One region of the Streptomyces sp. NPDC020489 genome, then DNA from elsewhere that is predicted to be linked to it. Evidence: riboswitches for the same ligand, from Rfam matches in the RefSeq annotation. Region 1 holds a riboswitch; each other region holds the start of a gene.
The links. Region 1 has a riboswitch for cyclic di-AMP ahead of ACH41F_RS32255 (NlpC/P60 family protein). Riboswitches for the same ligand answer to the same signal wherever they lie in the genome.
Positions count from the first base shown of each region.

Region 2: another riboswitch for cyclic di-AMP. It lies ahead of ACH41F_RS33210 (transglycosylase SLT domain-containing protein); the one in region 1 lies ahead of ACH41F_RS32255 (NlpC/P60 family protein).
Region 3: another riboswitch for cyclic di-AMP. It lies ahead of ACH41F_RS17580 (transglycosylase family protein); the one in region 1 lies ahead of ACH41F_RS32255 (NlpC/P60 family protein).

Region 1 covers NZ_JBIRUZ010000014.1:130,509-140,281, reverse strand. Annotated here, with positions in the region: gene ACH41F_RS32265 (hypothetical protein) at 1-237, shown strand, start outside; gene ACH41F_RS32260 (hypothetical protein) at 333-959, shown strand; gene ACH41F_RS32255 (NlpC/P60 family protein) at 979-2,157, opposite strand; cyclic di-AMP (ydaO/yuaA leader) riboswitch at 2,166-2,322, opposite strand; gene pcrA (DNA helicase PcrA) at 2,810-5,293, shown strand; gene ACH41F_RS32245 (peptidoglycan DD-metalloendopeptidase family protein) at 5,370-6,851, opposite strand; gene ACH41F_RS32240 (lipase family alpha/beta hydrolase) at 7,088-7,978, opposite strand; gene ACH41F_RS32235 (cobalamin-dependent protein) at 8,563-8,979, shown strand; gene ACH41F_RS32230 (DUF5691 domain-containing protein) at 9,471-9,773, opposite strand, start outside.
Region 2 covers NZ_JBIRUZ010000015.1:55,132-64,904, forward strand. Annotated here, with positions in the region: gene ACH41F_RS33180 (amidase) at 1-8, shown strand, start outside; gene ACH41F_RS33185 (flavodoxin family protein) at 43-627, shown strand; gene ACH41F_RS33190 (ABC transporter permease) at 635-1,540, opposite strand; gene ACH41F_RS33195 (ATP-binding cassette domain-containing protein) at 1,527-2,519, opposite strand; gene ACH41F_RS33200 (DUF2092 domain-containing protein) at 2,553-3,791, opposite strand; gene ACH41F_RS33205 (polyprenyl synthetase family protein) at 4,489-5,499, opposite strand; cyclic di-AMP (ydaO/yuaA leader) riboswitch at 6,437-6,621, shown strand; gene ACH41F_RS33210 (transglycosylase SLT domain-containing protein) at 6,625-7,071, shown strand; gene ACH41F_RS33215 (Cof-type HAD-IIB family hydrolase) at 7,068-7,883, opposite strand; gene ACH41F_RS33220 (arabinogalactan endo-beta-1,4-galactanase) at 8,175-9,326, shown strand; gene ACH41F_RS33225 (hypothetical protein) at 9,346-9,773, shown strand, end outside.
Region 3 covers NZ_JBIRUZ010000006.1:94,779-104,551, reverse strand. Annotated here, with positions in the region: gene ACH41F_RS17600 (SurA N-terminal domain-containing protein) at 1-57, shown strand, start outside; gene ACH41F_RS17595 (nucleoside triphosphate pyrophosphohydrolase) at 146-1,141, shown strand; gene ACH41F_RS17590 (cytochrome P450) at 1,552-2,814, shown strand; gene ACH41F_RS17585 (transglycosylase family protein) at 3,015-3,974, shown strand; cyclic di-AMP (ydaO/yuaA leader) riboswitch at 4,180-4,387, shown strand; gene ACH41F_RS17580 (transglycosylase family protein) at 4,391-5,083, shown strand; gene eno (phosphopyruvate hydratase) at 5,446-6,726, shown strand; gene ACH41F_RS17570 (septum formation initiator family protein) at 6,813-7,289, shown strand; partial or broken gene ACH41F_RS17565 (DUF501 domain-containing protein) at 7,313-7,714, shown strand; gene ACH41F_RS17560 (exopolyphosphatase) at 7,973-8,899, shown strand; gene ACH41F_RS17555 (FAD-dependent oxidoreductase) at 9,320-9,773, shown strand, end outside.

The sequences.
Region 1 (9,773 bases):
GCGATGCTGCACGGCGCGCTCACCATGCTGGTCACCGGTGTGATCCTGGTCGGCCTGAACCAGGCGGACGACCAGTCCGTCAACAACGTGAAGATCGGCATCAAGCTGGCCCTGCTGGTGGTGATCCTCGGCCTCGTCTATGTGAAGCGGGACGACGAGAAGGTGGAGAAGGGGCTGTTCGGGCTGGTGGGCGCGCTGACCATCGCGGACATCTTCATCGCGGTGCTCTGGACGTGAGTCCTCGCGGGACTCTGGACCTGGTCGGAGCAGCGGCGCGGATCTGAGTAGTTGCGCTCATGACACCCGGCCCCCCGTCCCGCGAGACTCTGCCCATGCCCTTCGGAAGACCAGCCACAGCTGCCCCAGCCGTCACGGCCGCCGTAGTCGCCGCCCTCCTCGCGCTCACGGTGACCGCGTGCGGAAGCCAGAAGGGTGGTGTGGGGGCGCAGTCGAGCCCCGGCGCGCGCTCGGGCAGCGCCTCGCCCTCCTATCCGCCCCCGCCCCGGTGCGCCCAGGCCGCGAAGACGCCAGTGGCGGTGCCCTCTTCGCCGAGCCCCCGTGCCGACACCGCCACGCCGGAGGAGAACATCGATCAGCCCCCGAACTACGCCGACAACCACGCGTACCGCATGCGGGCCTCACTCAGCGCGGAGCAGCAGGCCAGCGGTCAGGCGTCGGCGGAACTCATCCTCGCGGAGCTGGCGAAGGTCAGGAAGGAGGGCGGTTCGGGGGAGTACGGGAGCTTCGGCGACGAGCGCGTCGAGGCGGCGCTGGCGCGCCTCGGCTGCGGCGAGGAGCACGGGGTCTCCGTCGGGAACGGCTACTACGCCGTCTACACGGGCGTCGTGTGCGTGTCGGGACGGGTGACGAAGGACGAGCTGACCGGCGAGGTGCACGGCGTCTACGCCGAGCCGCAGCCCGGCGAGGGGCCCTGTGTCGAGAACCGGGGAGGTCACTGACCCAGGGCCGTGTACCGCGTCAAGCCGGCCGCACCACGCTGTGGATCGCCGACTCACCGTCGTAGAAGAGGGACTCCTCGCGCACGTACGCCCCCGGCTTCGGCGCGTGGATCATCTTGCCGTTGCCGATGTAGATGCCGACGTGGGTGACGTCGTCGTAGAAGAAGACGAGGTCGCCGGGCCGGGCGTTGGCGAGGGAGACCGTGGTGCCGGCGTTCACCTGGTCGTAGGTGGTGCGCGGCAGGGAGATGCCGGCGGCGTTCCAGGCGGCCTGGGTGAGGCCGGAGCAGTCGTAGGAGTCGGGGCCGGTGGCGCCCCAGACGTACGGCTTGCCGATCTGTGAGCGGGCGTACGCGAGCGCCTTCTCGGCCTTGGTGGCGTACGAGGGGTCCGTGGTCTGCGAGGAGTCCGGGCTCTGCGAGGGGGAGGAGGACGACGAACCGCCCGTCGACTCCTTCTCCGCCGCCTCCTTCTCCGCCGCCTTCTGCTCGGCCGCCTGCTGCTTCGCCAGCTCCGCGGCCTTGCGGGCGGCCTCCTGCTGCTTCTCCTTCTCGATCGCCGCGAGCCGCGCCTTCTCCTCGGCGGTCAGCCGCGACAGCAGCTCGCGCGCGTCGGAGAGCTTCTTCTGGACGGTCGCCTTGGCGGTCTTGAGGTCGCTCTGTGTGTCGGTGAGCGTCTTGAGGCTCTGGGTGGCCTCCTGACGCTTCTTCATCGTCGCGGCCTGCTCGGTGACGTAGTCGTCGACCGCGCCCTTCTGGCGGGACGTCATACGGCCCATCAGCTGCGTCTGGTCGAAGTAGTCCTGCGGGGAGTCCGCGAGCAGGAAGGTCGCCGTGTCCGGCGCGGAGGCGCCGGTGCGGTACTGGGCCGCGGCGAAGGTGCCGAGCTCCTCGCGGGCCTCGTTGAGCTTCTGGGTGCGCTCGGCGACGTCGTCGAGGAGGGTGTCGACCTCCTTGCGCTGCTTGGCGGTCTTCTCCTTGGTCGCGTTGTACTTCTCGGTCGCCGACTCCGCCTGGCGGTAGAGGTCGTCGACCTTCTTCTCGACCTCCTCGATGCTCGGCTTGTCGTCGGTCGAGGGGGCGGCGGTGGCCGTCTGGGAGAGCAGCGCCACGGAGGTGAGGGCGGCGGTGGCGAGAGCGGGGGTGCGTATGCCTGCCACGCGCGTACCCGCGGCGGACGGCTTGCGGTGCGACGCCAAGGTCGGCGACTCCTTCCATGCTCCGCCTACCGAGTTAGCTGTCGGGTTCGGGCGGGTGCTTCGGAAGGTGTGCCCTACGGCCGTCCCCGGAGGGGAGTGGGGCCGATTCACCCCGGATCGGTGTGGGTCCCCGGCTCCGGCTGCCTGGACAGGCGCACCGGACTCGGCGGAGGCCGCGCGGCCCGGCGACGTTCGCCGGTGGGGGTCGTACGGCCTGCCCGGCACGGTAGCCAACTCGCGTGGCCCCTGTGAAGGTTGATGGTCGATATGCCCGATACATTTTCGTGACCTTGGGGCGGGACGCGGCAGGGTCCGGTCAGTGCGGGCCGATCTGGCAGAGCTTGGTCGTCTTTCTGGCGAAGTGGCCGCGTCGCGTCCGCCTGCCGGGGCGGGGCTTCCTGTCGAGCCGCGGTCGCCCGGACAGCGCGAGCGGTGGCTGTGGCCGCTTGCAGCGAGCTGTGGTGCGTACGCCGTTCCTGTCTTCCGGTCCGACGGCGGCAAGGTCTACGTGGCGGCCTGACTCTTTGCTGCTGAATGGTCGCGGAGAGTGAGCAGGCCTTGGGTGGTTCCGGGCGGGCCCGCAGGCCCTCTTTCCCCCGACTTCTCGGGGTGGCGGCGGGGTGTCAGTGGGGAGCCCTAGACTCGGAGAGCGATGAGCAGCCTCTTTGATGACAGCTTCCTGGCGGACCTCCAGGCCCCTAAGGGCCGCGAGGAGGAGCCCCCGCCGCCGCCCGAGGACGAGCACGGACCGGAACCCGTTCCGGACGATCTGTTCGGCGGGAAGTTCGACGTGCCGCCGGACCGGGACGGCTACTACCGCGACGGCGCCGCCCGCCCGGTCCTGGACGCGGCCGCGCTGATCGAAGGGCTCAACGAGAACCAGCGTGCCGCCGTCGTGCACTCCGGCACCCCGCTGCTCATCGTGGCCGGCGCCGGTTCCGGCAAGACCCGTGTGCTCACGCACCGCATCGCGTACCTGCTGGCCGAGCGGGGCGTCCACCCGGGCCAGATCCTCGCGATCACCTTCACCAACAAGGCCGCGGGCGAGATGAAGGAGCGCGTGGAGCAGCTCGTCGGCCCGCGCGCGAACGCGATGTGGGTGATGACCTTCCACAGCGCGTGCGTGCGCATCCTGCGCCGGGAGAGCAAGAAGCTCGGCTTCACGTCGTCGTTCTCGATCTACGACGCCGCCGACAGCAAGCGGCTGATGGCCCTGGTCTGCCGTGACCTGGATCTCGACCCCAAGCGGTACCCGCCCAAGTCCTTCAGCGCCAAGATCAGCAACCTCAAGAACGAGCTGATCGACGAGGAGGACTTCGCCGCCCAGGCCACCGACGGCTTCGAGAAGACCCTCGCCCAGGCCTACGCCCTGTACCAGTCGCGGCTGCGCGAGGCCAACGCCCTCGACTTCGACGACCTGATCATGACGACGGTCAACCTGCTGCGTGCCTTCCCGGACGTCGCCGAGCACTACCGCCGCCGCTTCCGGCACGTCCTGGTCGACGAGTACCAGGACACCAACCACGCTCAGTACGCGCTGGTCAGGGAGCTGGTCGGCACCTCCGAGCACCCCGTCGACGTACCGCCCGCCGAGTTCGACCTGCCGCCCGCCGAGCTGTGTGTCGTCGGTGACGCCGACCAGTCGATCTACGCCTTCCGCGGCGCGACCATCCGCAACATCCTCCAGTTCGAGGAGGACTACCCGCAGGCGACCACGATCCTGCTGGAGCAGAACTACCGCTCCACCCAGACGATCCTGTCCGCCGCCAACGCGGTCATCGAGCGCAACGAGTCCCGCCGCCCCAAGAACCTGTGGACCAACGCGGGCTCGGGCGCCCGCATCACCGGCTATGTCGCCGACACCGAGCACGACGAGGCGCAGTTCGTCGCCGACGAGATAGACCGACTGACGGACGCGGGCGAGGCGAAGGCCGGCGACGTCGCCGTCTTCTACCGGACCAACGCGCAGTCCCGGGTCTTCGAAGAGATCTTCATCCGCGTCGGCCTGCCCTACAAGGTCGTCGGCGGCGTCCGCTTCTACGAGCGCAAGGAGGTCCGGGACGTCCTTGCCTACCTGCGCGTGCTGGCCAACCCCGAGGACTCGGTGCCGCTGCGCCGGATCCTCAACGTCCCCAAGCGCGGCATCGGCGAGCGCGCCGAGGCGATGATCGACGCCCTGTCCCAGCGCGAGAAGATCAGCTTCCCGCAGGCGCTGAAGCGGGTCGACGAGGCGTACGGCATGGCCGCGCGGTCGACGAACGCCGTGAAGCGGTTCAACGTGCTGATGGAGGAGCTCCGTACCATCGTCGAGTCCGGCGCGGGCCCCGCGACCGTCCTGGAGGCGGTGCTCGAACGCACCGGCTACCTCGCCGAGTTGCAGGCCTCCACCGACCCGCAGGACGAGACCCGGATCGAGAACCTCCAGGAACTCGCCGCGGTGGCCCTGGAGTTCGAGCAGGAGACGGGCGAGGGTGAGGAGTCCGCCTCGCTCTCCGAGTTCCTGGAGCGGGTCGCGCTCGTCGCCGACTCCGACCAGATCCCCGACGAGGACGAGGACGGCTCCGGCGTCATCACCCTCATGACCCTGCACACCGCCAAGGGTCTGGAGTTCCCGGTCGTCTTCCTGACCGGCATGGAGGACGGCGTCTTCCCGCACATGCGCGCCCTCGGCCAGACCAAGGAGCTGGAGGAGGAGCGGCGCCTGGCGTACGTCGGCATCACGCGCGCGCGGGAGCGGCTGTACCTCACGCGCTCCTCGCTGCGCAGTGCCTGGGGGCAGCCGTCGTACAACCCGCCCTCGCGCTTCCTGTCGGAGATCCCGGAGCAGCACGTGGAGTGGAAGCGCACCGGCGCCGTCTCCGCCCCGGCGGGCCCGACCTCCGGGATCGCCGCCTCGCTGTCGTCCTCCCGGTCCCGCTCCTCGGCGTCCGGCGCCTCCGGCTTCGCCACCCGCCGTGCCTCGGAGAAGCCGGTGGTCTCGCTGGCGGTCGGCGACCGGGTCACGCACGACCAGTTCGGGCTCGGCACCGTGACGGCGGTGAAGGGCACGGGCGCGAACGCGGAGGCGACGATCGACTTCGGCGAGGCCAAGCCGAAGCGGCTGCTGCTGCGCTACGCGCCGGTGGAGAAGCTGTAGCGGGACTGGCCCGGGGCCGTCGCACGACCGAGCCCCCGTCGCTGTGAAGCGCGGGGGCTCGCAAGGCGGTTGAGGCCTACGTCGGGTCGAGTCCGTGGCTGCGCAGCCACGGCAGCGGGTCGATCGCCGAGCCACCCGCCGGACGCACCTCGAAGTGCAGGTGCGGGCCGGTGGAGTTGCCGGAGTTCCCGGAGTACGCGATCGGGTCGCCGGCCTTCACGGTCGTACCGGAGGCGACGCGGTACGTGGAGAGGTGGCAGTACCACGTCTCCGTGCCGTCCTTCGCCGTCACGATCATCATGTTGCCGTAGGCGCTGTTCCACTGCGTGCGCACCGTGCCGTCGGTCGCGGCCATCACGGTGGTGCCGTACGACACGGGGAAGTCGATGCCGGTGTGCACGGACATCCAGTTCACGCCGGCCTGGCCGTAGTAGGCGCTGAGTCCGTGCTGCGCGACCGGGAGGGCGAACTTGGGGCGCAGCCGCTCCTTGCGGGCCGCCTCCTCCGCCGCCTTCTTCTGCTCCGCCACCTGCTGGGCCTTGAGGTCGATGCGCTCCTGCGTACGGCTGGCCCGGTCGGCGAAGTCATCGGCGCCCGCGGAGAGGCTCTCGAGCTGGGTGTCCAGCGTGTTGTTCGCGGCGGACGGCTGGACGGACTTGGTCGCCACGTCGGCCGCCGCCGCTGAGGTGGTCTGGTCGTCGCTCAGGCCCCCGACGGAGGCGGCGGCGATCCCGGTCACGCCCATGACACACGCGGACGGCACGGCGATCTTCATCAGCGCGGAGCGCTTGGGGGGCGTACGACGGCGGGAACGGCCGGCGTTGCGGGCGGCCATGCGCGAGCCAGGCGCCGGGGCGAAGTCCTCCTGGCCGTCGAGGAGCGGGGCGTCGTCCCCGGCGAAGGTGTCGTCGGCGAAGGCGTCATCGGAGAGGGCCGGCAGCTCGCCGGTGGCGCTCAACTCAGTGTCGTGCGAGGCGGGTTCGTCGTAGTCGACCTGCTCGAAGACCGCTGTCGACCGGTGGTCGACGGCCTCCTGGTGGACCGGCACGGCACCGTCGGAGTTCCACTGCGTGGCGTCGTAGGTGCCGGTGTCGAAGGTCTGCGTGCCCCATTCCCAGTGCTGGGTCTGGTCGGCGGCGTTGCCGCGCTGGTCGGGCTGGAGCCAGGCGTTCGCGTCCCAGTGACCGCTGACGTCGGCCGCGCCGGCCTGCGGTGGGATCGCGGAGAGCTGATGGTGCTCGCCGGTCCAGTTCGTCGTGTCGTACGCGCCGGTGTCATGGGCGGCGTGGTGCTGGGCCGCGTAGGCGTCGTAGTTCAGGGTCTGGTGGTTGCCCGTGGACCACTGACCGGCGTCGTACGACCCGGTGTTCTCGCCGGGGAGACTGCCGAAGAGGGGGTCCGTCTCGAAGTGCGTGGTGGTGTGGGCGCCCGTGTCGTAGCCGTAGTCGGCGGAGTCTCCGTACTGAGCTTCCAGGGAGCCGTAGGACGGGTGGTGCGTCGAGGCATCGGAAGCAGGGGTCGGGGTGGTCATGGTCCCCGACGGGTACGGGTCGTTCACCAACTTCTCTTTCGCCTCGACAACAGGGGCTGCCAGAGCAGTGCGGTGACTGTACCCGGCGGTACGCGGGCGCGACAATCTTCGGCAGGTTTCAGCACTTCAGGAAACGGGCATCCGGGCGTGTTTCGGGGGACTGCGGGCGCGACCTTGGCTTTGTGTTCGAAGATTGTTCGATGCCCAACGGCTGTGGATCGCCTGTGAAGCGGGGATCGCCTGTCAAGCCAATTCCTGTCGCGTCACGCCACGGTCAGGCCCCCGGCGCTCGCGCCGGCCGCGGTCCCGGTGTCGGTTCCGATCTCGGTTCCGGTCCGATCCGTGTCGAGGGCCTGCCGTATCCCGGTCGCGACCGCCGGGTGCACGGGGAGGGCCAGATGCCCGATCCCGCTCACCTGGACGTTCTGCGCCATCAGGTCGGGGTGGTCGATACAGGCGGTCTCCAACGGGTCCATCAGATGGTCCAGGTCGCTCCAGAAGCTCACGAAGTGCGTACGGCAGCCCGGCGCGGGGAGCGTCAGCTCCGTCAGGACGTCCGAGTCGGGGCGCATCTGCCGCACGATCGGGTGCGCGTCCGCCAGCGGCACCACCCGGGTGCCGGAGTGCGGGGTGCCGAGCGTGACCAGCGTGCGCACCCGGAGGTCGCCGCCGAGACGCTGCACGTAGTACCGCGCGATCAGCCCGCCCAGGCTGTGCCCGACGACGTCGACCCGGCTGCTTCCGGTGCGCTCGCAGATCTCCTCGATGTGCCGGCCCAACAGCTCGGCGGCGGTGCGGATGTCGCACGTCAGCGGTGAGTAGTTGAGCGACTCGACCCACTGGTGGCCGTTCTGGAGGAGGCTGCGGCGCAACATGACGAAGACCGAGCGGTTGTCGATGAAGCCGTGCAGCAGGACGACCGGGGGCCTGGTCCCTGTCGGCAGCCGCGCGGGGCCGTCCTGGGAGGGGACCGGGACGGCCGGCGCACGGCGTTCTTGCAGGATGCCGGAGGGATAGAGGACGAGGTGGCCTGCCAGGATCGCGATCTCCAGGGCGGTCGCCTTCAGCAGCGCCACGGGCAGCCCCGCCAGCCTGCTCGGGAGCAGGCGCTCGCACAGGGGAAGCAACGGCGCCACTGCCCTGGTGACCTTCATGGCCGACCTCCTGTCGGCACACATGAGGAGGACGCCTCTGTCCCCCGTGTGCCCTCGTGGGAGGTCGCGGCGAAATCCTTCGGCGCGGCATGAGCAGGGCGCGTGGGGCGAGCACGGCACGTGGCGCGAGTGGAGCGTGGTGCGCCGCTGACCTGACGAGGCTCCCTGCCGGTGTGGCGACGAGGCTCCCCGCTGTCGTGCCTTACCTGCCCTACGTGCCCTTCGTGCCACCGTCGACACGCCGCACCGTCACGGCGCGCGGCCCGCGGCGCGGTGGTGCGGCGACCTCGTTGCGGCTCCCGTTGCGCTTGCTCCCGCTGCGGTACCGGGGCCGCAGGGTCCTGCGGTCCGTGTGCCGCAAAGACTCGGAACGGTGCGCGGCGAACGTGTCCCATCATGTGATTTCCCCCTCGGTCCGCACCGCGAAACTGCCGGTTACGGGATGCTGGAGATAACGTTCGTTCACTTCCTCGCACAACGTGGTGTGAGGACGTCCGTGTCGTATCGACGCCGTCCAGGTGGCATACATGGCCTGTGTGGTACCTGTCGGTACGGATGGATGCAGTCGCTTCATGGAGGCAGTGATGGGTGTGGCAGCCGGTCCGATCCGCGTCGTGGTGGCCAAGCCGGGGCTCGACGGCCACGATCGCGGGGCCAAGGTGATCGCGCGGGCGCTGCGCGACGCCGGCATGGAGGTCATCTACACCGGGCTCCACCAGACCCCCGAGCAGATCGTCGCCACCGCGATCCAGGAGGACGCCGACGCGATCGGCCTCTCCATCCTCTCCGGCGCCCACAACACCCTCTTCGCCGCCGTGATCGACCTGCTCCGTGAGCGGGACGCGGCGGACATCCTGGTCTTCGGCGGCGGCATCATCCCCGAGGCGGACATCGCCCCGCTCAAGGAGAAGGGCGTCGCGGAGATCTTCACACCCGGGGCCACGACGCAGGAGATCGTGGACTGGGTGCGTGCGAACGTACGGACGCCGGCGGGAGCGTAGCCCGCCGCTGTGCGGGGGTGGGGTGTGGATCGCGGGGCGATCGGGGCGATCGGGGCGGCCTGAGGGGGGACCGAGGTGGCTTGCGGGCGGGCCGGGGCGGCTCGTGGGTGGGCCGAGGTGGCTTGCGGGCGGGCCGGGGCGGCTTGTGGGTGGATCGAGGTGGCTTGCGGGCAGGCCGGGGCGGCTCGCGGGCGGGCCGAGGTGGCTCGCGGTTGGGCGGGAACCGGGTGAGGGTGAGCTGAGGTCGCCCGCGGGTGGGCTGAGTGGGCCGGGGCGGACTGCGGGGCCGGGGTGGCCCACGGGTGGATCGGAGCGGCTCGCGGGTGGGGCGAGGCGCACTACGGGCCCAGGGCGGCCCGCGGGTTGGCCGTGGCGCACTACAAACCCCGCGCGACCCACGGGTGGGCCGAGGCGCACCACAGGCCCCGCGCGACCCGCGGGTGGGCCGGACCGGCTGTTCGCGCGGGCCGTGGTGACAGTGGGTGGTGTGGTCAGGCGGCTCCCAGTTCCTCGATCATGGCCGCTCGCAACCGCAGGGTCGTGACCAGCCGCTGGAACGCCTCCGCCCAGTACCCCCCGGCCCCCGGACTCGCGTCCTCCGGCTCGTCCGGAACCGCCAGCAGCCCATCGAGCCGTCCCGCCTCCGACGGGTCGAGGCACCGCTCGGCCAGCCCCATCACACCACTGAAACTCCAGGGGTAACTCCCCGCGTCCCGCGCAATGTTGAGCGCGTCGACCACGGCCCGCCCCAGCGGCGCGGCCCACGGCACCGCACACCCTCCGAGCAGCTGAAA
Region 2 (9,773 bases), on a different contig from region 1:
GCATATAATCACCGTACATACATCGATCGTCTGGGGGATTCCATGACACGCCGCTTCCTGTTCGTGCTCGGCAGCAGCCGCACCGACGGCAACACCGAGCTGCTGGCCCGCAAGGCGGCCGAGCAGCTGCCCGGCGACGTCGAGCAGCAGTGGATCGACCTCAACGACCATCCACTGCCCGACTTCGAGGACCTGCGGCACGACAGCGACCACCGGCGGCCGACGGAGGGCAGCGTCGGACTCCTCTTCGACGCCACGCTCGCGGCGACCGACATCGTGATCGCGTCCCCGCTGTACTGGTACTCGCTGTCCGCCCAGGCCAAGGGCTACCTCGACTACTGGTCGGGCTGGCTGCGCACCCCCGGGGCCGACTTCAAGGCCACCCTCGCGGGCCGCACCCTGTGGGGCGTCACCGCGCTCGCGCACGAGGAACTGGAGGTCGCCGACCCGCTGATCGGCACCCTCAACCACTCGGCCGCGTACATGGGGATGCGCTTCGGCGGGGTGCTGCTCGGCAACGGCAGCAAGCCCGGCGACGTCCTGAACGACACCGAGGCGCTGGCCCGCGCGAAGACATTCTTCGCCCAGGAGGCACCGCTCGCCCGCTTCCCCTACGACACCCCCTGACCGGCCCTCAGGCGGTGATGTCCTTGGTGGTGAACCTGGCCCATGCCGCCGAGCCGAACACGGCCGCGTACAGGGCCTGCAGGCCGAGGTTCTTCACCAGGTCGTCCCAGTACACCGGTTCGCGCATGAGGTCGGCGAAGGACAGCCAGTAGTGGGAGAAGAGGTACGGCTGGATCGCGTGCAGCTGGGGGATCTGGTCGAGGATCTGGACGGTGATGAGCAGACCGACGGTCGTCGCCATCGCCGCGATGCCGCTGCCGGTCAGGGTCGACACGAACAGGCCGAGCGCCGCCACGCCGGTCAGTGACGCGGCGACGACCAGGGCGATCAGGAGGGCCCTGCCGAGCCCTTCGGCGAAGCTGATCCGGGTGCCGGAGATCGTCGTCAGGTCACCGAGGGGGAACAGCAGGGCGCCGACCAGGAGCGCCGAGACCGCGACCACCAGCGTGGCCAGGAGACAGAACGCCATCACCGTCACGTACTTGGTGAACAGCAGGCGGGTGCGACCGGCCGGGGCGACCAGGAGGTAGCGCAGGGTGCCGGCGTTCGCCTCACCGGCGATGGCGTCGCCCGCGACCACGCCGATCGCCATGGGGAGGAAGAACGGCAGGGTCGCGGCGAGGCCGGTGAAGACCAGGAACAGGCCGTTGTTGGTGATCTGCGAGATGAACGCGGGGCCGCCACCGCCACCGGGACCCGCGCCGCCGCCGTCACCGGTCTCGATCCTCACGGCGATGCCGACGAGGACGGGGACGGCGGCGAGGACGGCGAGCAGGGCGAGGGTGCGCCAGCGGCGGAAGGTGGTGAGCAGTTCGTTGTGCAGGAGGGCGCCGTAGAAAGTCGTGCGGCGACCGCCGGTGGGGCGGGGCCGGTCCGGGCGTCGCTCGGGCGCGTCCACCTCAACCCGCGACATCGAAGCCCTCCCCCGTCAGTGCCACGAAGGCGTCCTCCAACGTGGCCCGTTGCACCCCAAAGGCGCGGACGCGCACGCCCGCCGCCACCAACGCGGCGTTGAGGTCGGCCAGTTCGCCGTCCGGTGGATCGGCGGTCACGGTGTCGTCCGCCACGACGACGTCCCCCACCCCCTGCTCCTTCAGCACCCGCGCCGCCTCCGCCGCGTCCGGGCTCGTCACGACCAGCCGGCCCCGCGCCCCCGCGGCCAGCTCCGCCACCGGGCCCTGGGTGATCAGCCGGCCCTGCGCCATGACCGCCGCGTGCGTGCAGACCTGTTCGATCTCGTCCAGCAGATGCGAGGAGAGGAAGACGGTCGTGCCGTCCGACGCCAACTCCCGCACCAGGGAACGGATCTCCCGCATGCCCTGCGGGTCGAGGCCGTTGGTCGGCTCGTCGAGGACCAGCAGCCGGCGGGGCTGGAGGAGCGCTGCCGCGAGACCCAGGCGCTGTTTCATGCCCAGCGAGTACGCCTTCGCCTTCTTGCCGGCGGCGGCTGACAGCCCGACCCGGTCCAGGGCCGCCGCGACGCGGGTGCGCCGGGTGCGGGGGTCGGCGGTCGGGTCGGCGGCGTCGTAGCGGATCAGGTTGTCGCGGCCGGAGAGGAAGCCGTAGAGGGCGGGGCCCTCGATGAGGGCGCCCACCTGCGGGAGCACCGCGCGGGCCGAGCGCGGCATGGGGCGGCCCAGCACGCGGGCCGACCCGGAGGTCGGCTCGATGAGGCCCATCAGCATGCGGATGGTGGTGGTCTTGCCGGAGCCGTTCGGACCGAGGAAGCCGAAGACGCTGCCCGCCGGGACGGTCAGGTCGAGACCGTCGACGGCGAGCTGCCCGCCGCGGTAGCGCTTGGTGAGCGCGCGCGTGTGGATGACGCTGTCACCCGCGTCGGCGCTCGCGCCGTCGCCCTCCGGATGTGACTCCGTGGCGGGCGGCTGGTCCATCGGCTCCCTCGATTCGTCGTGCGCGTACGGCGGTTACCTGGCCTCGTCCGCCGCCTTCACCAGCGCGTCCTTGGTCACCGCGCCGACGTACACCTTGCCGTCGTCGGTGATCAGGGCGTTGATCAGACGGGTCTTGAAGACGGTGCCCTCACCGAACTTGCCGCTGACCTTGTCACCGAGGGAGTCGAGGAAGCCGCCGAACGCGCCGCCCGCCTCGGAACCGGACGGCATGCCCTGGCCGCCGGTGTCGAAGGCGGCGATGGAGTTCCAGCCCTCGCCGATGACGTCGAGCCCCTCGGGGCCGGCGCCCTTGGCGAAGTCCCGGTCGAAGTCCTCGCCGGAGTGCCGGCCCGCGTGCTCGGGCGCCTTGGCGGCGTCGGTGGCGTCCTCCTCGGTGACCTTCGCGCCCTTGGGAGGCGTGAAGTCGAAGGTGGAGGCGGCCGGCGTGGCGTAGCTGATCTGTGTGAAGCCCGCGTCGACCACCGCGGCCCCGCCGCTCGCCGGGGTCAGGGTGAACTTCAGCGGCAGCCCCGTCCTCGCGTCCACGGCCACGGTGATCTGGCCGACGGTGGACCCGGAGTCCTTGGGCTTGATGACGAGCCGGTAGGCGTCGCGGCCGGCGACCTGCGCGGTGCCGTCGACGGTCACGGAGGTCGTGTCGTCGACCGCCTTCAAGGCCTCCTCGGTGAGCTCCTTGGGCGTGGCCGGCAGCTCCTGCTCCTTGCCCTGCCCGCCCTTCTTGCCGTCGCCCTCGTCGGCGGTGGCGTGGAAGACCTCGTTGGAGGCGCTGTCGTAGCCCCAGACGTCCTTGCCGTCGTGGATGAGGCTGTACTCGGCGGCGTCCTCCAGCAGCGAGATCTTCTGCCGGTCCGGGCCGTCGGCGGCGACGCGCAGGGTGTGGGAGCCGGTGGCGAGTTCGGGGAGCTTGGACGTCGGGTCGGCCGACGAGCCGTCGCCCGAGCCGCCGCGACCGCCGGTCAGGCCGCTCTCCAGTCCGCCGAGGTCCGGCAGCCCCAGGTCGGTGTTGATCCTCACGGTGCCGGTCAGCCGCTCCACGTCGGACGCGGCGATCTTCTCGATGAGTTGCTGTGCGCTGATCTTCGGCAGGTCCGGGTCGCCGGAGTCGGCGAGCGCCGGGACGAGCCCGATGGTCGCCGCGGCCACCCCCACGACCGCGACCGGGACGACGTACCGCGCGGCCTTGCGCCGGCCGGCGCGCAGGTCGTCGGCCTCGTCCGCCGTCGTGCTGTCGTCGGATCCGTACGGTGCCATGTGTGCCCTACCTCCGTGTTGGGCGGCGGCTTCCAACTACTGGCTCCCCCGAGGGGGATGGCCTCACGACCACCCCGTAGCCGCCATTCTCACCCGAATCGGTGAGGAGTGGTGTTTTCCGTGATGTCCATCTGACCAAATCGGCCAGGGAAAGACGTCAGCCCGCGGGCTCAACTCCACGTACACCTGCGGTATGACACGGCAAGGCGGCGCCTGCCCCGACCCGTAGGGGTCGGACACGGGCCGCCGCCGTCGGTGCCCTTGGCACCCCGGTGGATGGGGAACGCGGTCGGCCACGACATCCGGGGCCTCGGTACGAGGCTGATCGCGGACCGGGCGCAGACCGACGGTATGACGCGCATCACGCGGGAGGGTCGGGTGCGGGGCCGGGCACCTCGCCCCGCCCTGCTCCGGCTCACCCGGGCCGCAGAGGCCGCTGTGCGGCTGGACTGCGGGGGTGCGCGCGGGTACTACGCCGCCACGCTCGCGGGGCGGTTGCCGCTGTGCGGCTCGACGCGGGCGCGCCGGGTACTACGCCGCCACGCTCGGCAGCGAACGGCAGCGAACTGCTACGGCAACAGGCGGAGGGCGGTAGGCCGCAGGCGGTGGGCCACAGGCGGCAGGCGGCAGGCGGCAGGCGGCAGGCGGCAGGCGGCAGGCGGCAGGCGGCAGGCGGCAGACAACAATCCGGCAGGCCCTACCCCGCCCGATGCACCACCGCGTCGCACATCTCCATCAGCGCGGCCTTCGCGTCGCACTCCCGCAGCGGGGCCAGCGCCCCGCGCGCCTCCTCCGCGAACCGCACCGTGTCCCGCCGCGCCTGCTCCAGCGCGGGATGCGCCCGCAGCGCGGCCAGCGCCTGCGCGTGGCGTGCGTCGTCGGTCAGGTCGGAGTCCAGCAGCTCGCAGAGCGCGATGTCCTCCGCCAGCCCCAGCCGGGCCGCCCGCTCGCGCAGCCGCAGCACCGGCATGGTCGGGATGCCCTCGCGCAGGTCCGTCCCCGGGGTCTTGCCGGACTCGTGGGAGTCGGAGGCGATGTCGAGCACGTCGTCGGCGAGCTGGAAGGCGACGCCGAGACGCTCGCCGTACTGCGTGAGGACGTCGACCACCGTCTCGTCGGCGCCCGACATCATCGCGCCGAAGCGGCAGGAGACCGCGACCAGCGAGCCGGTCTTGCCGCCGAGCACGTCCAGGTAGTGCTCGACCGGGTCCCGGCCGTCCACCGGTCCGGCGGTCTCCAGGATCTGCCCGGTGACCAGCCGCTCGAACGCCTCGGCCTGGACCCGGACGGCCTCCGGACCGAGGTCGGCCAGGATGTGGGAGGCGCGGGCGAACAGGAAGTCGCCGGTGAGGACGGCGACCGAGTTGCCCCAGCGGGTGTTCGCGCTGTCGACCCCGCGCCGTACGGCCGCCTCGTCCATCACGTCGTCGTGGTACAGCGTCGCCAGGTGGGTCAGCTCCACCACCACGGCCGACGGCACGATCCCGGGGGCGTGGCGGTCACCGAACTGGGCGGCGAGCATCACCAGCAACGGGCGGAAGCGCTTTCCGCCCGCCCGGACGAGGTGCTGCGCGGCCTCCGTGATGAAGGGGACCTCGCTCTTGGTGGCTTCGAGCAAACCCTCCTCGACGGCCGCCAACCCGGCCTGGACATCGGCTTCCAGAGCCTGGTCCCGCACGCTCAGCCCGAACGGCCCGACGACGGTCACGAGGGGTCTCCTGTCTGCTGGTGTCTACTGGCGATTACGCGGTTTGTCGATAGGTCGCTGCCATCACTCAAGTCAGCGTATCCGGTCACCTTTCGATCACCGATGCCACCCACCCGAGCAGCACGGGCGGTATGGGACCACGACCGCTATGTTTCCGATCACCTGAAAAGAGCGGATATCTAAAGACTTGGACGAAAGCGGCACAGCGTGTCGCGAACGGCCATCGATGTGGACCCCCGCCGGAGGGCCGCCGCCCGAGCACGACACCGCCTCCTTCGGTCGGCCCCGAGGGCCTGCACACCCGCTCCGGCCTGGAGATACGGGGAACGGTTCTCGATCCTGGGCACGCGAGCCGCCCTCGCCTGGGTGACATGCGCATGCCGCTGTGAGCCACGGTGGCGGCGACGCACAGGGCCGGCCGCACCCGTCCGCGCCGCGCACGGCCCCCCTGGTCCACCTCACCCCGATCGCCGAACGTATGCCCGCTTCGGCGTCAACGGCGCGATCCCGACGCCCGCGGGCCCGGCCGTGACGGCGGCGACCCAGGGGCCGAGCCGCACTACGCACCCCGTCCACTGCGGTCACCCCGATGGGCCCGCGCATCCGTACGCCGCCCGCCCGCCGCGAGGCGTCCTCGGGCACCGCCTTCGACGAGTCCGAGCAGGCGTGGACCCGCGGTCCGAGCACGCTGCGGACCCGCTCCGGTAGCGAACCCCACGAGCCGCCGGATAACTGCCAGTTGGGCATCCTTGCCCGATATGCCGCTCTTGCGCTCACCAGTGAGTTGACTCACGTCCGCCCACCCGACTCCCTTGGAATTCCACGGGCGACAAACCGCGCACCAAGGTCAACAAGTGTGATCTGTGAATTCGGTACTTGTTCCGGACATGTGCCCTCGCATACGTTCCGGGCCCGGGCGGACGCCTAATCCTGCCGCCGCCCGATACCGCTCACTCAACGAAACACGTACGGCAGGAGCGGGGGACCCAGGTAAGTCGCCGAATCCGGACGTCTCAGGGCGATCCGGCACGGCTCGGGGTGTAGCCATGCCTTCTCCGGCATGGCCGGGCAGCTCCCGCCCGAACCCGACAGCTCACCTCGTAGGCGCCGGAGAGGAAATTCGTCATGCGTCTGCCCCGCAAGCTCGCCATCGCCGGTACCGGCATAGCCCTGCTCGCCCTTCCGCTCGTCGGCGCCACCAGCGCCTCCGCGGCCACCCCGACGGTGTCCACCGCGACCTCGCTCGGCTACTCCAACACCCTCGACGGCTGGATCCGCGCCTCGCTCCAGGTCATGGCCCAGAACGGCATTCCCGGCAGCTACAACGGCATCTACCGCAACATCATCCGCGAGTCCTCGGGCAACCCGTACGCCATCAACAACTGGGACTCCAACGCCGCCGCGGGCACCCCGTCCAAGGGCCTGCTCCAGGTCATCGACCCGACGTTCCAGGCGTACCACGTGGCGAACACCTCGTGGGACCCCTACGACCCGGTCGCCAACATCACCGCCGCCTGCAACTACGCGGCGCAGCGGTACGGGTCGATCGACAACGTGTGGGGTGCTTACTAGAACGCGGCGGGGAAGAGTCTTTCGAGGACGACGGCGATGCCGTCGTCCTCGTTCGACAAGGTCACCTCGTCGGCCACGGCCTTGAGTTCGGGGTGGGCGTTGGCCATCGCGACCCCGTGGGCCGCCCAGTCGAACATGGGGATGTCGTTGGGCATGTCCCCGAAGGCGACGGTCCGTTCGGGGCCGAGGCCGAGGTGTCCGGCGGCCATCGCCAGGCCCGTCGCCTTGGTGACGCCGCATGGCTGGAGTTCGACGGTGCCGGGGCCCGACATCGTCACGGTCGCGAGGGAACCGACGACGGTGCGCGCCGTCGCCGCCAACTCGTCGTCGGACAGCGACGGATGGCGCAGCAGCACCTTGCTGATCGGCTCGCACCACAGGTCGTCGCGGCGCGCCACCCGCACGGCGGGCAGGGTCGGGTGCGGCATCAGATAGCCGGGCTCGATGAGGGTGAGCCCGTGCACCCCGTCCTGGTCGACGGCGGCGTACACCTGCCCCACCTCGGCCTCGATCTTGCCGAGCGCGGTCTCGGCCAACTCCCGGTCCAGGGTGACCGACCAGAGCAGACGGTCCGCGCCGGCGTCGTAGACCTGCGCGCCCTGCCCGCACACCGCGAGCCCGGTGCTGCCCAGGTCGTCCAGGAGCGGCCGCACCCTCGGGGCCGGACGGCCGGTCACCACCAGATGCCGGGCCCCGGCCTCCGCCACCCGGGCGAGCGCGGCGAGCGACCGGTCGGAGAGCGTGTCGTCGCCCCGGAGCAGGGTCCCGTCCAGGTCAGTGGCGATGAGTGCATATGCGGTGGGTGCGGCCATGATCAGAGAATACGGATGGAAACCCCTGCCGACTCGACGCGAACCGGACGGGCGCAGCCTTCACATGCGTTGACCGCCGCTCCGGTTCCGCGCGTCGCTGCGCACAGGTGACTGTGCTGATGTAACTGTGATCGTGCACAGAACGAAGAGCGCGTAACCTCTTGTCAGCACAGAGGTTGTGGGGTTACTTACTGGGAGCTCAGAACATCAGCGACGGTCTCGACTGTGCACGCTCACAGGCGCATCCGGCGCCGATCTTCTCCGTGACCGTCCGCCGAAGGGACCCGAGAGATGCGCAGACGCAGTGTTCTCACCGCCGCCGGAGCCGCCGCGCTCGCCGTGCCCGTGCTGGGGGCCACGCCCGCGGCCGCCGACACCTCACGTGGGCGCAGGCGCCTGGAGATCCGCGCCATGGACATCTCCTCGCTGCCCAAGAACGAGGACCACGGCGCCGTGTACCGCACGGCCGACGGCCGCCGCGAGGACCCGGTCCGTCTCCTCGCCCGCGCCGGCGTCACCCATGCCCGGCTGAAGGTCTGGGTGAACCCCGCCGACGGCTACAACACCAAGGCGCGCGTGCTGCCGCTGGCCCGCCGCCTGCGCCGGGCCGGTATCGGCATCTGGGTCGACTTCCACTACTCCGACACCTGGGCCGACCCGGCGCACCAGACCAAGCCGGCCGCGTGGGCGGATCTGGACGTCGCCGGGCTCACCCGGGCCGTGTACGACCACACCGCCGACGTCCTCGGAGCGCTGCGCCGGCAGGGCACGCCCGCCGACCTCGTCCAGGTCGGCAACGAGATCAACGGCGGCATGCTCTGGCCCGAGGGCAAGAACTGGGGTGGCGACAGCGGCGGTTGGGGCAACCTCACCGCCCTGCTCAAGGCGGGCCTGAGCGCCGCCCGCGACACCACGCCCCGCGTACGCACCCTGCTGCACATCGCCTCGGGCGGCGACAACGGCACGTCCCGCTGGTGGTTCGACAACGTGGTGTCCCACGGCGTCGACTTCGACGTCATCGCCCAGTCGTACTACCCCTTCTGGCACGGCACTCCGCAGACCGCCGCCGCCAACCTCGCCGATCTCACCGCCCGTTACGGCAAGCCGGTCGTCATCGCCGAGACCGCGTACCCCTTCACGCTCGGCAGCGAGGACGACGTCAACGACATCCTGAACAGCCCCGCGCAGCTCACCCCCGGTTTCCCCGCCACCCCCGAGGGCCAGGCCGCCTGGCTGCGCACGGTCGCCGACCTCACCGCGGGCGTCCCCGACGGACAGGGTCTCGGCTACTGCTACTGGGAGGGCGCCTGGACCTACCGCGCCGGCAGCGGCTGGGACCCGCAGGACCCGGGCTCGGGCAACGCCTGGGAGAACCTGGCGCTGTTCGACTTCCACGACCGGGCCCTGCCCGGCCTGCGGACCCTGGGCCGCTACCGGTCGTAGCGGATGGGATGCTCCCGGGGTGACGGACCTGCCGGAGACCTTCCTCGACCATCTGCGGACAGCGGCCGTCGGCGTGCTCGAACGCTTCCCCGCCGACCTCAGGCCCGAGATGTACGCCCTGTCCTTCCGCATCTGGCGCGTGGACGACGACGACCGCCGACCGTACGTCGCCATCGGCTACCAGACCGAGAGCCAGTACGAGCGGGAGAAATACCCCGACGCCGAGGGCGAGGTCCGCTGGAACCACGCCTACTGGCTCCTCGACGGCTTCGAGACCCTCGGCAACGTCCCCGAGGACCCGGTGGGCGGCCAGGTCTACGTCGAGGAGGTCAGGCGGCTCGGCGCCTGGTACGACGGAGACTTCGACCTCGACCGCGTACTGGACGACGAGGATCTGGCGGCCCGGGCCGACCTCCTGCGGCACCACTTCTACGACGCCGTCATCGA
Region 3 (9,773 bases), on a different contig from region 1:
GCCAAGACCCCGTGGGTGCGTGAGGTCACGGCGAAGGCAACGCCGGAGACGGCCTGACACCCTCACCGGTCATACGATCCGATCACCCCGCCCGGCCTGTGGACAACTGATCGGATCCGTCGGCACCGTGCGTTAGCTTCGAACCGTGAACACCACCACCCCCGAACCCGCACCTGCTGCCGACCCCGGCCGCATCGTCCTGCTGACCACCAGCCACCGTGTCGCTCCCGGCCTGCTGTCCTGGCCCGCCTGGCAGGCCCTGCGCGCCGCGGACCGCGTGCTGTGCGCCGACGGCGCGCACCCGCAGCTGCCGTATCTGCGCGAGGCCGGGATACGGGTGGACGAGGACTCCCCGGCCGCCGAGGAACTGGTCGAGGCGTGCGCGGGCGGCCGCACCGTCGTCGTGGTCGCGACGGGCGAGGGCGAACCCCGCCTCACCGACGGCCTCGCCCGCCTCGCCGGCTCGGGCCGCGTGTCCATGCCCGAGCTGGAACTCCTCCCCGCCTCCTACGACCTGCCGGGCGCCCGCCTCCTGGACCTCGTGCAGGTCATGGACCGCATCCGCGTCGAGTGCCCCTGGTCCTCGCAGCAGACCCACAAGGGCCTGGCGAAGTACGGCATCGAGGAGGCCTACGAGCTCGTGGAGGCCATCGAGGAGGGCGACCGCGACGAACTCCGCGAGGAACTCGGCGACGTCCTCCTCCAGGTCGTCTTCCACGCACGCATCGCCGAGGAGGACCCGGAGACCCCCTTCTCCATCGACGACGTCGCCGGCGGCATCGTCACCAAGCTCATCCACCGCCACCCGCACGTCTTCGGCGACGAGACCGCGACCACCCCGGAGGAGGTCAAGGAGCACTGGCTGCGCACCAAGGCGACAGAAAAACAGCGCACGTCCGTCACCGACGGCATTCCCCTCGGCCAGCCCGCCCTCGCCCTCACCGCCAAACTGGCGTCCCGGGCCCGGACGGCGGGCCTGGAGGTACCGCTGCCGAGCACCGAGGGCATCGGCTACGAACTGTTGGCCCTGGCCACCAGAGCCGAGGCGGAGGGCATCGACCCCGAGGCGGCTCTGCGCGCGGCGGCACGCGTGTACCGCGACACGATCCGCGAACGAGAGGCCGCCCCGCCCCAGCCCTGACCCCAACGCAACCGACCCCGTGCCTGGGAGCCGCCCCACACGCACGTCCCTCGCCCCCGCCGCCCCTACCCGTCCCATACCCAGGGGCTGCCGCCCCTTCGACCCCGCCCAAACCCTGGGGGCTGCGCCCCCAGACCCCCATCGGCCCTGAAGGGGCCTCGTCCTCAAACGCCGGACGGGCTAAAAGATGCGCACCGGCGCCACGGCGGGAAGGGCAGGGGCGCGCCCCCGCGGACGGGCCACCGGCGCCACGGCGGAAGGGGACGTACCGGGGGGTGCCCGCCCGCAGTGTCGGGCGTCCAACCGACAGCACAGCTTGGTCCCACGGCACCGCCCGACCGAGGACGGACACCCCCCGGTGCGGCCCCGACCCACAACGCACCCCGCGACCCGCCGGATACCGTCAGGGAGTGACCGACCACCCCACCCCCGCCCCGGAACTCTTCACCTGGGAGTTCGCGACCGACCCCTACCCCGCCTACGCCTGGCTCCGCGAGCACGCCCCCGTGCACCGGACCCGGCTCCCCAGCGGAGTGGAGGCCTGGCTGGTCACCCGGTACGGCGATGCCAAGCAGGCCCTGGCCGACCAGCGGCTCAGCAAGAACCCGGCGCACCATGACGAACCCGCGCACGCCAAGGGCAAGACCGGTATCCCCGGTGAGCGCAAGGCGGAGTTGATGACGCATCTGCTGAACATCGACCCCCCGGACCACACCCGCCTGCGCAGACTGGTCAGCAAGGCCTTCACACCCCGCCGCGTCGCCGAGTTCGCGCCGCGCGTGCAAGAACTCACCGACCACCTCATCGACCAGTTCACGGCGAAGGGGTCCGCCGACCTCATCCACGACTTCGCCTTCCCGCTGCCCATCTACGCCATCTGCGACCTGCTGGGCGTCCCGCGTGAGGACCAGGACGACTTCCGGGACTGGGCGGGCATGATGATCCGACATGGGGGAGGGCCGCGGGGCGGTGTCGCGCGGTCGGTCAAGAAGATGCGCGGGTACCTCCTGGAGCTCATCCACCGCAAGCGCGAAGGGCTGCCCGCCGAGCCCGTACCCGGCGAGGACCTCATCTCCGGTCTGATCCGCGCCTCCGACCACGGCGAGCACCTCACCGAGAACGAGGCCGCGGCGATGGCCTTCATCCTGCTCTTCGCCGGGTTCGAGACCACGGTCAACCTGATCGGCAACGGCACGTACGCCCTCCTCACCCACCCCGAGCAGCGCACCCGTCTCCAGAACTCTCTCGCCGCGGGCCGAACCGACCTGCTGGCGACGGGAGTCGAGGAACTGCTCCGCTACGACGGCCCCGTGGAACTGGCCACGTGGCGCTTCGCCACCCAGCCGCTCACCATCGGCGGACAGGACATCGCCCCCGGCGACCCCGTCCTGGTCGTGCTCGCCGCGGCGGACCGGGATCCGCAGCGGTTCGCCGATCCCGACGTCCTCGACCTGTCCCGGCGGGACAACCAGCACCTCGGATACGGCCACGGCATCCACTACTGCCTCGGCGCCCCGCTCGCCCGCCTCGAGGGCCAGACCGCGCTCGCCACACTCCTCACCCGGCTCCCGGACCTCCGACTCGCGGTGGATCCGGCCGATCTGAGATGGCGTGGGGGGCTCATCATGCGTGGACTGCGCACGCTGCCGGTCGAGTTCACGCCCGTTCGGTAGGAAGCCGGGCAACTCGCCCCTGACCCGCGGTCCTTGTGCCGGGCGACGCAAACATGACACGCCCTCAAGTCTGTGATCTTCACGTGATCTGTGCGGCATTAACTTGTGACAAGTGATCGTCTGCCGATACGTTCTCGCATCAACGCGGCGACCCGAACCACCCGCCGCGCCCGCACTGTCGTCTCGCGAAAGGGCACCGCATGCTCACCGGGAACGGTCGTCACCGTCGCCCCCGTCAGGCTCCGGCACTTCTCGTTGCGGCCGGAGTGACCGGCTCCGCCATCGCGATCCCGCTGCTCGGCGCGGGCGGGGCGAGCGCGGCGGACGGGAACACCTGGGACCAGGTCGCCCAGTGCGAGACCGGTGGCTCCTGGAGCGCGAACGACGGTGACGGCCACTACGGCGGGCTCGACCTCTCGCAGAAGAACTGGGAGAAGTACGGCGGCCTCGACTACGCCACGAGCCCCGACCTCGCCAGCCGCAACCAGCAGATAGCCGTCGCCGAGAAGGTCCTCGCGGACCAGGGTGTCGGCGTCTGGGGCACCTGCGGTCTGCTGCACGGACTCAGCGAGGACTCGGGCTCCGCCGATGTCGACACCGGCGTCGCTTCGCCGTCGACGAGCGACAGCGACGACTCCGACGCGTCCGCCCAGCCCGAATCCACCGAATCAGCCGAAACTACCGAATCCTCCGAATCACCCGGATCGGCGGGTCTGTCCAACTCGTCCGGCGAATCGGAATCGGCCGATGCGACGGACTCGTCCGGCAGCGCCTCCTCGTCGCCCACCACCGGAGCGGACAAGTCCGCCAAGTCGGACAACTCCGGCTCCGCTCCGGGTGGTGCGCTGTCCTCCGGCAGCCCGTCCGCCGCGCCGACCGAGAGTGACGAATCGGACAACTCCTGGCGAGAGGGCGGCTCTTCGAACCTGGTGGACACCGGCGCCCTCGTTGCCCCCTCCGAGGGCACCGGCCGGCACCGGGGTGCGAGCGCCGAGGAGGGCTCGTACACCGTCCGGACCGGCGACACGCTCGCCTCCATCGCCGACTCCCTTGACCTCGACGGTGGATGGCGTCGGCTCTATACCGCGAACGAGCAGGTCATCGGCGCCGATCCGAGCGCGATCGAGCCCGGGCAGACCCTTGCTCTAGGTAGCGAATAGGGCGAAATCCCCAGGGAAAAACCGTGAGTTCACGTCCGTACTTCACCGCAAATGTCCCGTTTGGTGAAAGTGTGGGATGAGTCTCAGAAGCCCTGATCGTCTTTGAAATCCCCCGGGTTCCGTGTCTACGGTCAACACCGCTCGTCACCGCGAGCCCCGGCTGCCGCAACGCCGAATCCTGCCAGCGGCCGTACGGGAACAGTCGTCGCGTCAAGCGCCGTAGGCAGGAGCGGGGGACCCAAGGTAAGTGCCGGGTCCGGAAGTTGAGGCCTCACGGGGTCTCATGGCCGAGAGGCCGCCGGAACCGGCTTGGGGTGGAGCCGCGCAGCGCGCCGAGAGGCGAGATGTGCGGCCGGGCAACTCAACCGGCCCGAACCCGACAGCTCACCTCGCAGGCGTCGGTGAGGGGATCCACCATGCTGTTTTCCGCCAAGGGCAAGCACCGTCGTCCGTCCAAGGCCACCCGCGCCGCCGCGCTCGCCGGTGTCACCGGTGTCGCCATCGCCGCTCCGCTGATGGCGGCCGGCAACGCCTCGGCCGCCACCGCCTCCGAGTGGGACGCCGTCGCCCAGTGCGAGTCGGGCGGCGACTGGTCCATCAACACCGGCAACGGTTACTACGGCGGCCTGCAGTTCTCCGCCTCCACCTGGGCCGCGTACGGCGGCACGGCGTACGCCTCCACCGCCGACCAGGCCTCCAAGGCGCAGCAGATCGAGATCGCCGAGAAGGTCCTCGCGAGCCAGGGCAAGGGTGCCTGGCCGACCTGTGGTGTGGGCCTGTCCAGCGCCGGCTACACCGGCGGTGGCTCCAGCTCGTCGTCCTCGAGCGACAGCAACAGCGGCAGCACCAGCACCGGCACGCGCTCCTCCGAGCAGCAGGCCTCCCGCTCGTCCGAGCGTCCGGCCGCGAAGAAGACCGTCACCACCCCGACCGGCAAGAAGGTCAAGAAGGGCGACGGCGAGTACAAGGTCGTCAAGGGTGACACCCTCAGCTCCATCGCCGAGGAGCACGACGTCAAGGGTGGCTGGCAGAAGGTGTTCAAGCTGAACAAGGACATCGTCAGCGACGCCGACTTCATCTACCCGGGCCAGCAGCTGCACCTCAAGTAAGAGGGACACGGCCGCGCCCCGGCCGAACCACGGCCGCCCCGGCCGAATCACAGCCGCGTCCCGGCCGAACCACAGCGCCCTCACATCCGTGGCCCTCACACTGAGGGCCTCGTGAGGGCCCCCCGTCCCCACGGGCTCCCCGCTCCGGTGCGTGTTCCCCCGTACGCACCGGGGCGGGGTTTTTTCGTGCGGTGCCGCCGAGACGCCGCCGTCGGTTTGTTCGGTTCAGAAACAATTTACTCTCGGTTCTGTCCACGGGGCGGTCCACGCGGTGGCCGATCCCCCGGAGCCGGTTAGGCTCGGTCTCGCAGAACCCACCGCGGTCCCGGCGGACCGTGTCACATCCCAAGAAGGAGATGCTCGTGCCGTCCATCGACGTCGTCGTAGCCCGGGAAATCCTGGACTCCCGAGGCAACCCCACGGTCGAGGTCGAGGTCGGCCTCGACGACGGCAGCACCGGTCGTGCCGCCGTCCCCTCCGGCGCCTCCACGGGCGCCTTCGAGGCCATCGAGCTGCGCGACGGTGACCCGAACCGCTACCAGGGCAAGGGTGTCGAGAAGGCCGTCCTCGCGGTCATCGAGCAGATCGGCCCGGAGCTGGTCGGCTACGACGCCACCGAGCAGCGCCTGATCGACCAGGCGATGTTCGACCTGGACGCCACCGACAACAAGGGCTCGCTCGGCGCCAACGCCATCCTCGGCGTCTCCCTCGCCGTCGCCCACGCCGCCTCCGAGGCCAGCGACCTCCCGCTCTTCCGCTACCTGGGCGGCCCGAACGCGCACCTGCTGCCCGTTCCGATGATGAACATCCTGAACGGCGGCTCGCACGCCGACTCCAACGTGGACATCCAGGAGTTCATGATCGCCCCGATCGGCGCGGAGTCCTTCTCCGAGGCGCTGCGCTGGGGCACCGAGGTCTACCACACCCTCAAGAAGGTCCTGAAGAACAAGGGCCTGTCCACCGGCCTCGGCGACGAGGGCGGCTTCGCCCCGAACCTCGGCTCCAACCGTGAGGCCCTCGACCTCATCCTCGAGGCCATCAACGAGGCCGGTTACACCCCCGGCGAGCAGATCGCCCTCGCGCTCGACGTCGCCGCCTCCGAGTTCTACAAGGACGGCGTCTACTCCTTCGAGGGCAAGGACCGCTCCGCCGCCGAGATGACGGAGTACTACGCCGAGCTCGTCGCGGCGTACCCGCTCGTCTCCATCGAGGACCCGCTGTTCGAGGACGACTGGGAGGGCTGGAAGACCATCACCGACCAGCTCGGTGACAAGGTCCAGCTCGTCGGCGACGACCTGTTCGTCACCAACCCCGAGCGTCTGGCCCGCGGTATCGAGGAGGGCGCCGCCAACGCGCTGCTCGTCAAGGTGAACCAGATCGGCTCGCTCACCGAGACCCTCGACGCCGTCGAGCTGGCCCAGCGCAGCGGCTTCAAGTGCATGATGTCGCACCGCTCCGGCGAGACCGAGGACGTCACGATCGCCGACCTCGCCGTCGCCACCAACTGCGGCCAGATCAAGACCGGCGCCCCGGCCCGCTCCGAGCGCGTCGCCAAGTACAACCAGCTCCTGCGCATCGAGGAGATCCTCGACGACGCCGCGGTGTACGCCGGCCGCTCGGCCTTCCCCCGCTTCAAGGGCTGAGCCACAGCCAAGTCGTACGTACGTCCCCGTACTCGGTCCCGTACCGTGTGCGGGGACGTACGCGCGTGTGAACGGGAGTGAGAGAGATGGCCGTCAAGGACCGTGACCGCTTCTCCACCGCCACCCGGATCCGGCTGCTCGGCGAGCAGACCGCCGCCCGCGTCTACCGCTCCCAGACCAAGCGGCAGGCCCGTCGCTCCCGGCTGACCGGCCGCGCGGCGCTGCTCGCGCTGGTGCTGTGCTCGCTGGTGGTCGCGCTCGCCTATCCGATACGGCAGTACGTCTCCCAGCGCGCCGAGGTCGCCGACCTCCAGCGGCAGCAGGAGCAGGCCCGGCAGCGGGTCGAGGAGCTGCGGGACGCCAAGGCGCGCTGGCAGGACGACGCGTACGCCGAGCAGCGGATCCGGGAGCGGCTGCACTATGTGATGCCGGGGGAGACGGGGTTCATCGTCGTCGACCCGGACGCGGCGCGGCAGTCGCGCGCCGATCTGGGGGCGGCCGACCGTCCCTGGTACGCGAACGTCTGGGACGGGGTCGACAAGTCCGACGCCTCCGACCAGTGAACCTGACCTAGAGAAAGACAGGCATGGAAACGCCCCCGCCGACCACTTTGCGCACCGAGCCGACCGACGCCGACGTCGAGGCCTTCAAGCAGCAGCTCGGGCGTCCGCCGCGCGGACTGCGCGCGATCGCGCACCGCTGCCCGTGCGGCCAGCCGGACGTGGTGGAGACGGCCCCGCGGCTGCCCGACGGCACGCCCTTCCCGACGACGTACTACCTGACGTGTCCGCGTGCCGCCTCGGCGATCGGCACGCTGGAGGCGAACGGCGTCATGAAGGAGATGACGGAACGGCTCCAGAGCGATCCGGAGCTGGCCGCCGCGTACCGCGCCGCGCACGAGGACTACCTCGCGCGCCGGGACGCCATCGAGGTCCTGGAGGGCTTCCCGAGCGCGGGCGGCATGCCGGACCGGGTGAAGTGCCTGCACGTGCTGGTGGGGCATTCGCTGGCCGCGGGTCCGGGCGTCAACCCGCTGGGCGACGAGGCGATCGCGATGCTGCCGGAGTGGTGGCTCAAGGGTCCGTGCGTGCAGCCGCTCGCCGCGCCCGACCCGGCCGAGGAGCACCCGGGCGAGGAGGGTGCGGTGTCCGACCCCGCCGAGGCCCGCGGCGGCTCCTTCGCCGCCGCGCCGGCCGTCCCGGAGGGCTTCGGGCGGGTCGCGGCGGTCGACTGCGGTACGAACTCCATCCGGCTCCTGGTCGCGGACGTGAACCCGGCCACCGGTGAGCTGCGGGAGCTGGACCGGCGGATGACGATCGTGCGGCTCGGCCAGGACGTGGACCGGACCGGCCGGCTGGCGCCCGAGGCGCTGGAGCGGACGTTCGCGGCCTGCCGCGAGTACGCGCGGGTGATCCGTGAACTGGGCGCCGGGACGGTGCGGTTCGTGGCCACCTCGGCCTCCCGGGACGCCTCCAACCGGGACGACTTCGTGCGCGGTGTCGTGGACATCCTCGGTGTCGAGCCCGAGGTGATCACCGGGGAGCAGGAGGCGGAGTTCTCCTTCACGGGGGCGACCAAGGAGCTGACCGGGCGGGACGACCTGGCCCGGCCTTACCTGGTGGTGGACATCGGCGGCGGTTCGACCGAGTTCGTGGTCGGCGACGACCGGGTGCGGGCGGCGCGTTCGGTGGACGTCGGCTGTGTGCGGCTGACCGAGCGGCACCTGGTGCGCGACGGCGAGGTGAGCGACCCGCCCTCCGAGGAGCGGATCGCGGCGATGCGGGCCGACATCGAGGCCGCGCTGGACCTCGCGGAGGAGAGCGTGCCGTTGCGCGAGGCGCGCACGCTGGTGGGGCTCGCGGGGTCGGTGACGACCGTGTCGGCGATCGCGCAGGAGCTGCCCGGTTACGACTCGGCCCGTATCCACCACTCCCGTGTCTCCCTGGAGCGGGTCCGTGAGATCACCGGCTGGCTGCTGGGCTCCACCCACGCCGAGCGGGCGGCCGTGCCCTCGATGCACCCGGGGCGGGTGGACGTCATCGCCGCGGGGGCCCTCGTCCTGCTGTCGATCATGGAGCGGACCGGGGCCGAGGAGGTCGTGGTGAGCGAGCACGACATCCTCGACGGCATTGCGTGGTCGGTGGCCCGGCCCTCTTTTGTTACTGGTCAGTAGTTCTCTGCTGAGCAGGTCGGACAGCGTATGAGCGTGTCCGAGGGGGTCCTGAGACCCCCTCGGGCGCGTGCCGCTCGGAAAGTTCGTGAAGTTCTTCACAAGGAATTCCGCCCTGTGGAACCGGGAAAAGGGCCCGGTTGGCCCTTCCGAGGGGCGAACGGCCTGTTGAACGTGTTCAGATGGGGTGCGGGACGGCCCGCCCGGACCCTCTCGCACGAGGGTGTTTCCGGTGGCTCACACCAGCCTCCCGAGCCCAGAGAGGCAGCTCACGCGGCATTGACAACGGCCCGCACCCCACGCGGGTTCCCGGTTCGCGCCATGACCTGGATCACGCGAGCCGCGGAGGATAACACACCCTCTCGAAGAGCTTGTGAAGGGGCGCACGAGCGACCCCCCAGGAGCGGGTGGATACTCGATGCCATGAGCACCACGGAGCGTCCCAGGATCCTCGTAGTAGGCGGTGGGTACGTAGGCCTGTACGCAGCTCGGCGCATTCTCAAGAAGATGCGCTACGGCGAGGCGACCGTCACGGTCGTCGACCCCCGGTCGTACATGACCTACCAGCCCTTCCTCCCCGAAACCGCCGCCGGCAACATCTCGCCGCGCCATGTCGTCGTCCCGCTGCGACGCGTGCTGCCGAAGGCGGAGGTGCTGACCGGCCGGGTCACCACCATCGACCAGGACCGCAAGGTCGCCACGATCGCCCCGCTCGTGGGCGAGGCGTACGAGCTGCCCTTCGACTACCTGGTCATCGCGCTCGGCGCGGTCTCCCGCACCTTCCCGATCCCCGGCCTCGCCGAGCAGGGCATCGGCATGAAGGGCGTCGAGGAGGCCATCGGCCTGCGCAACCACGTCCTCGAGCAGCTGGACAAGG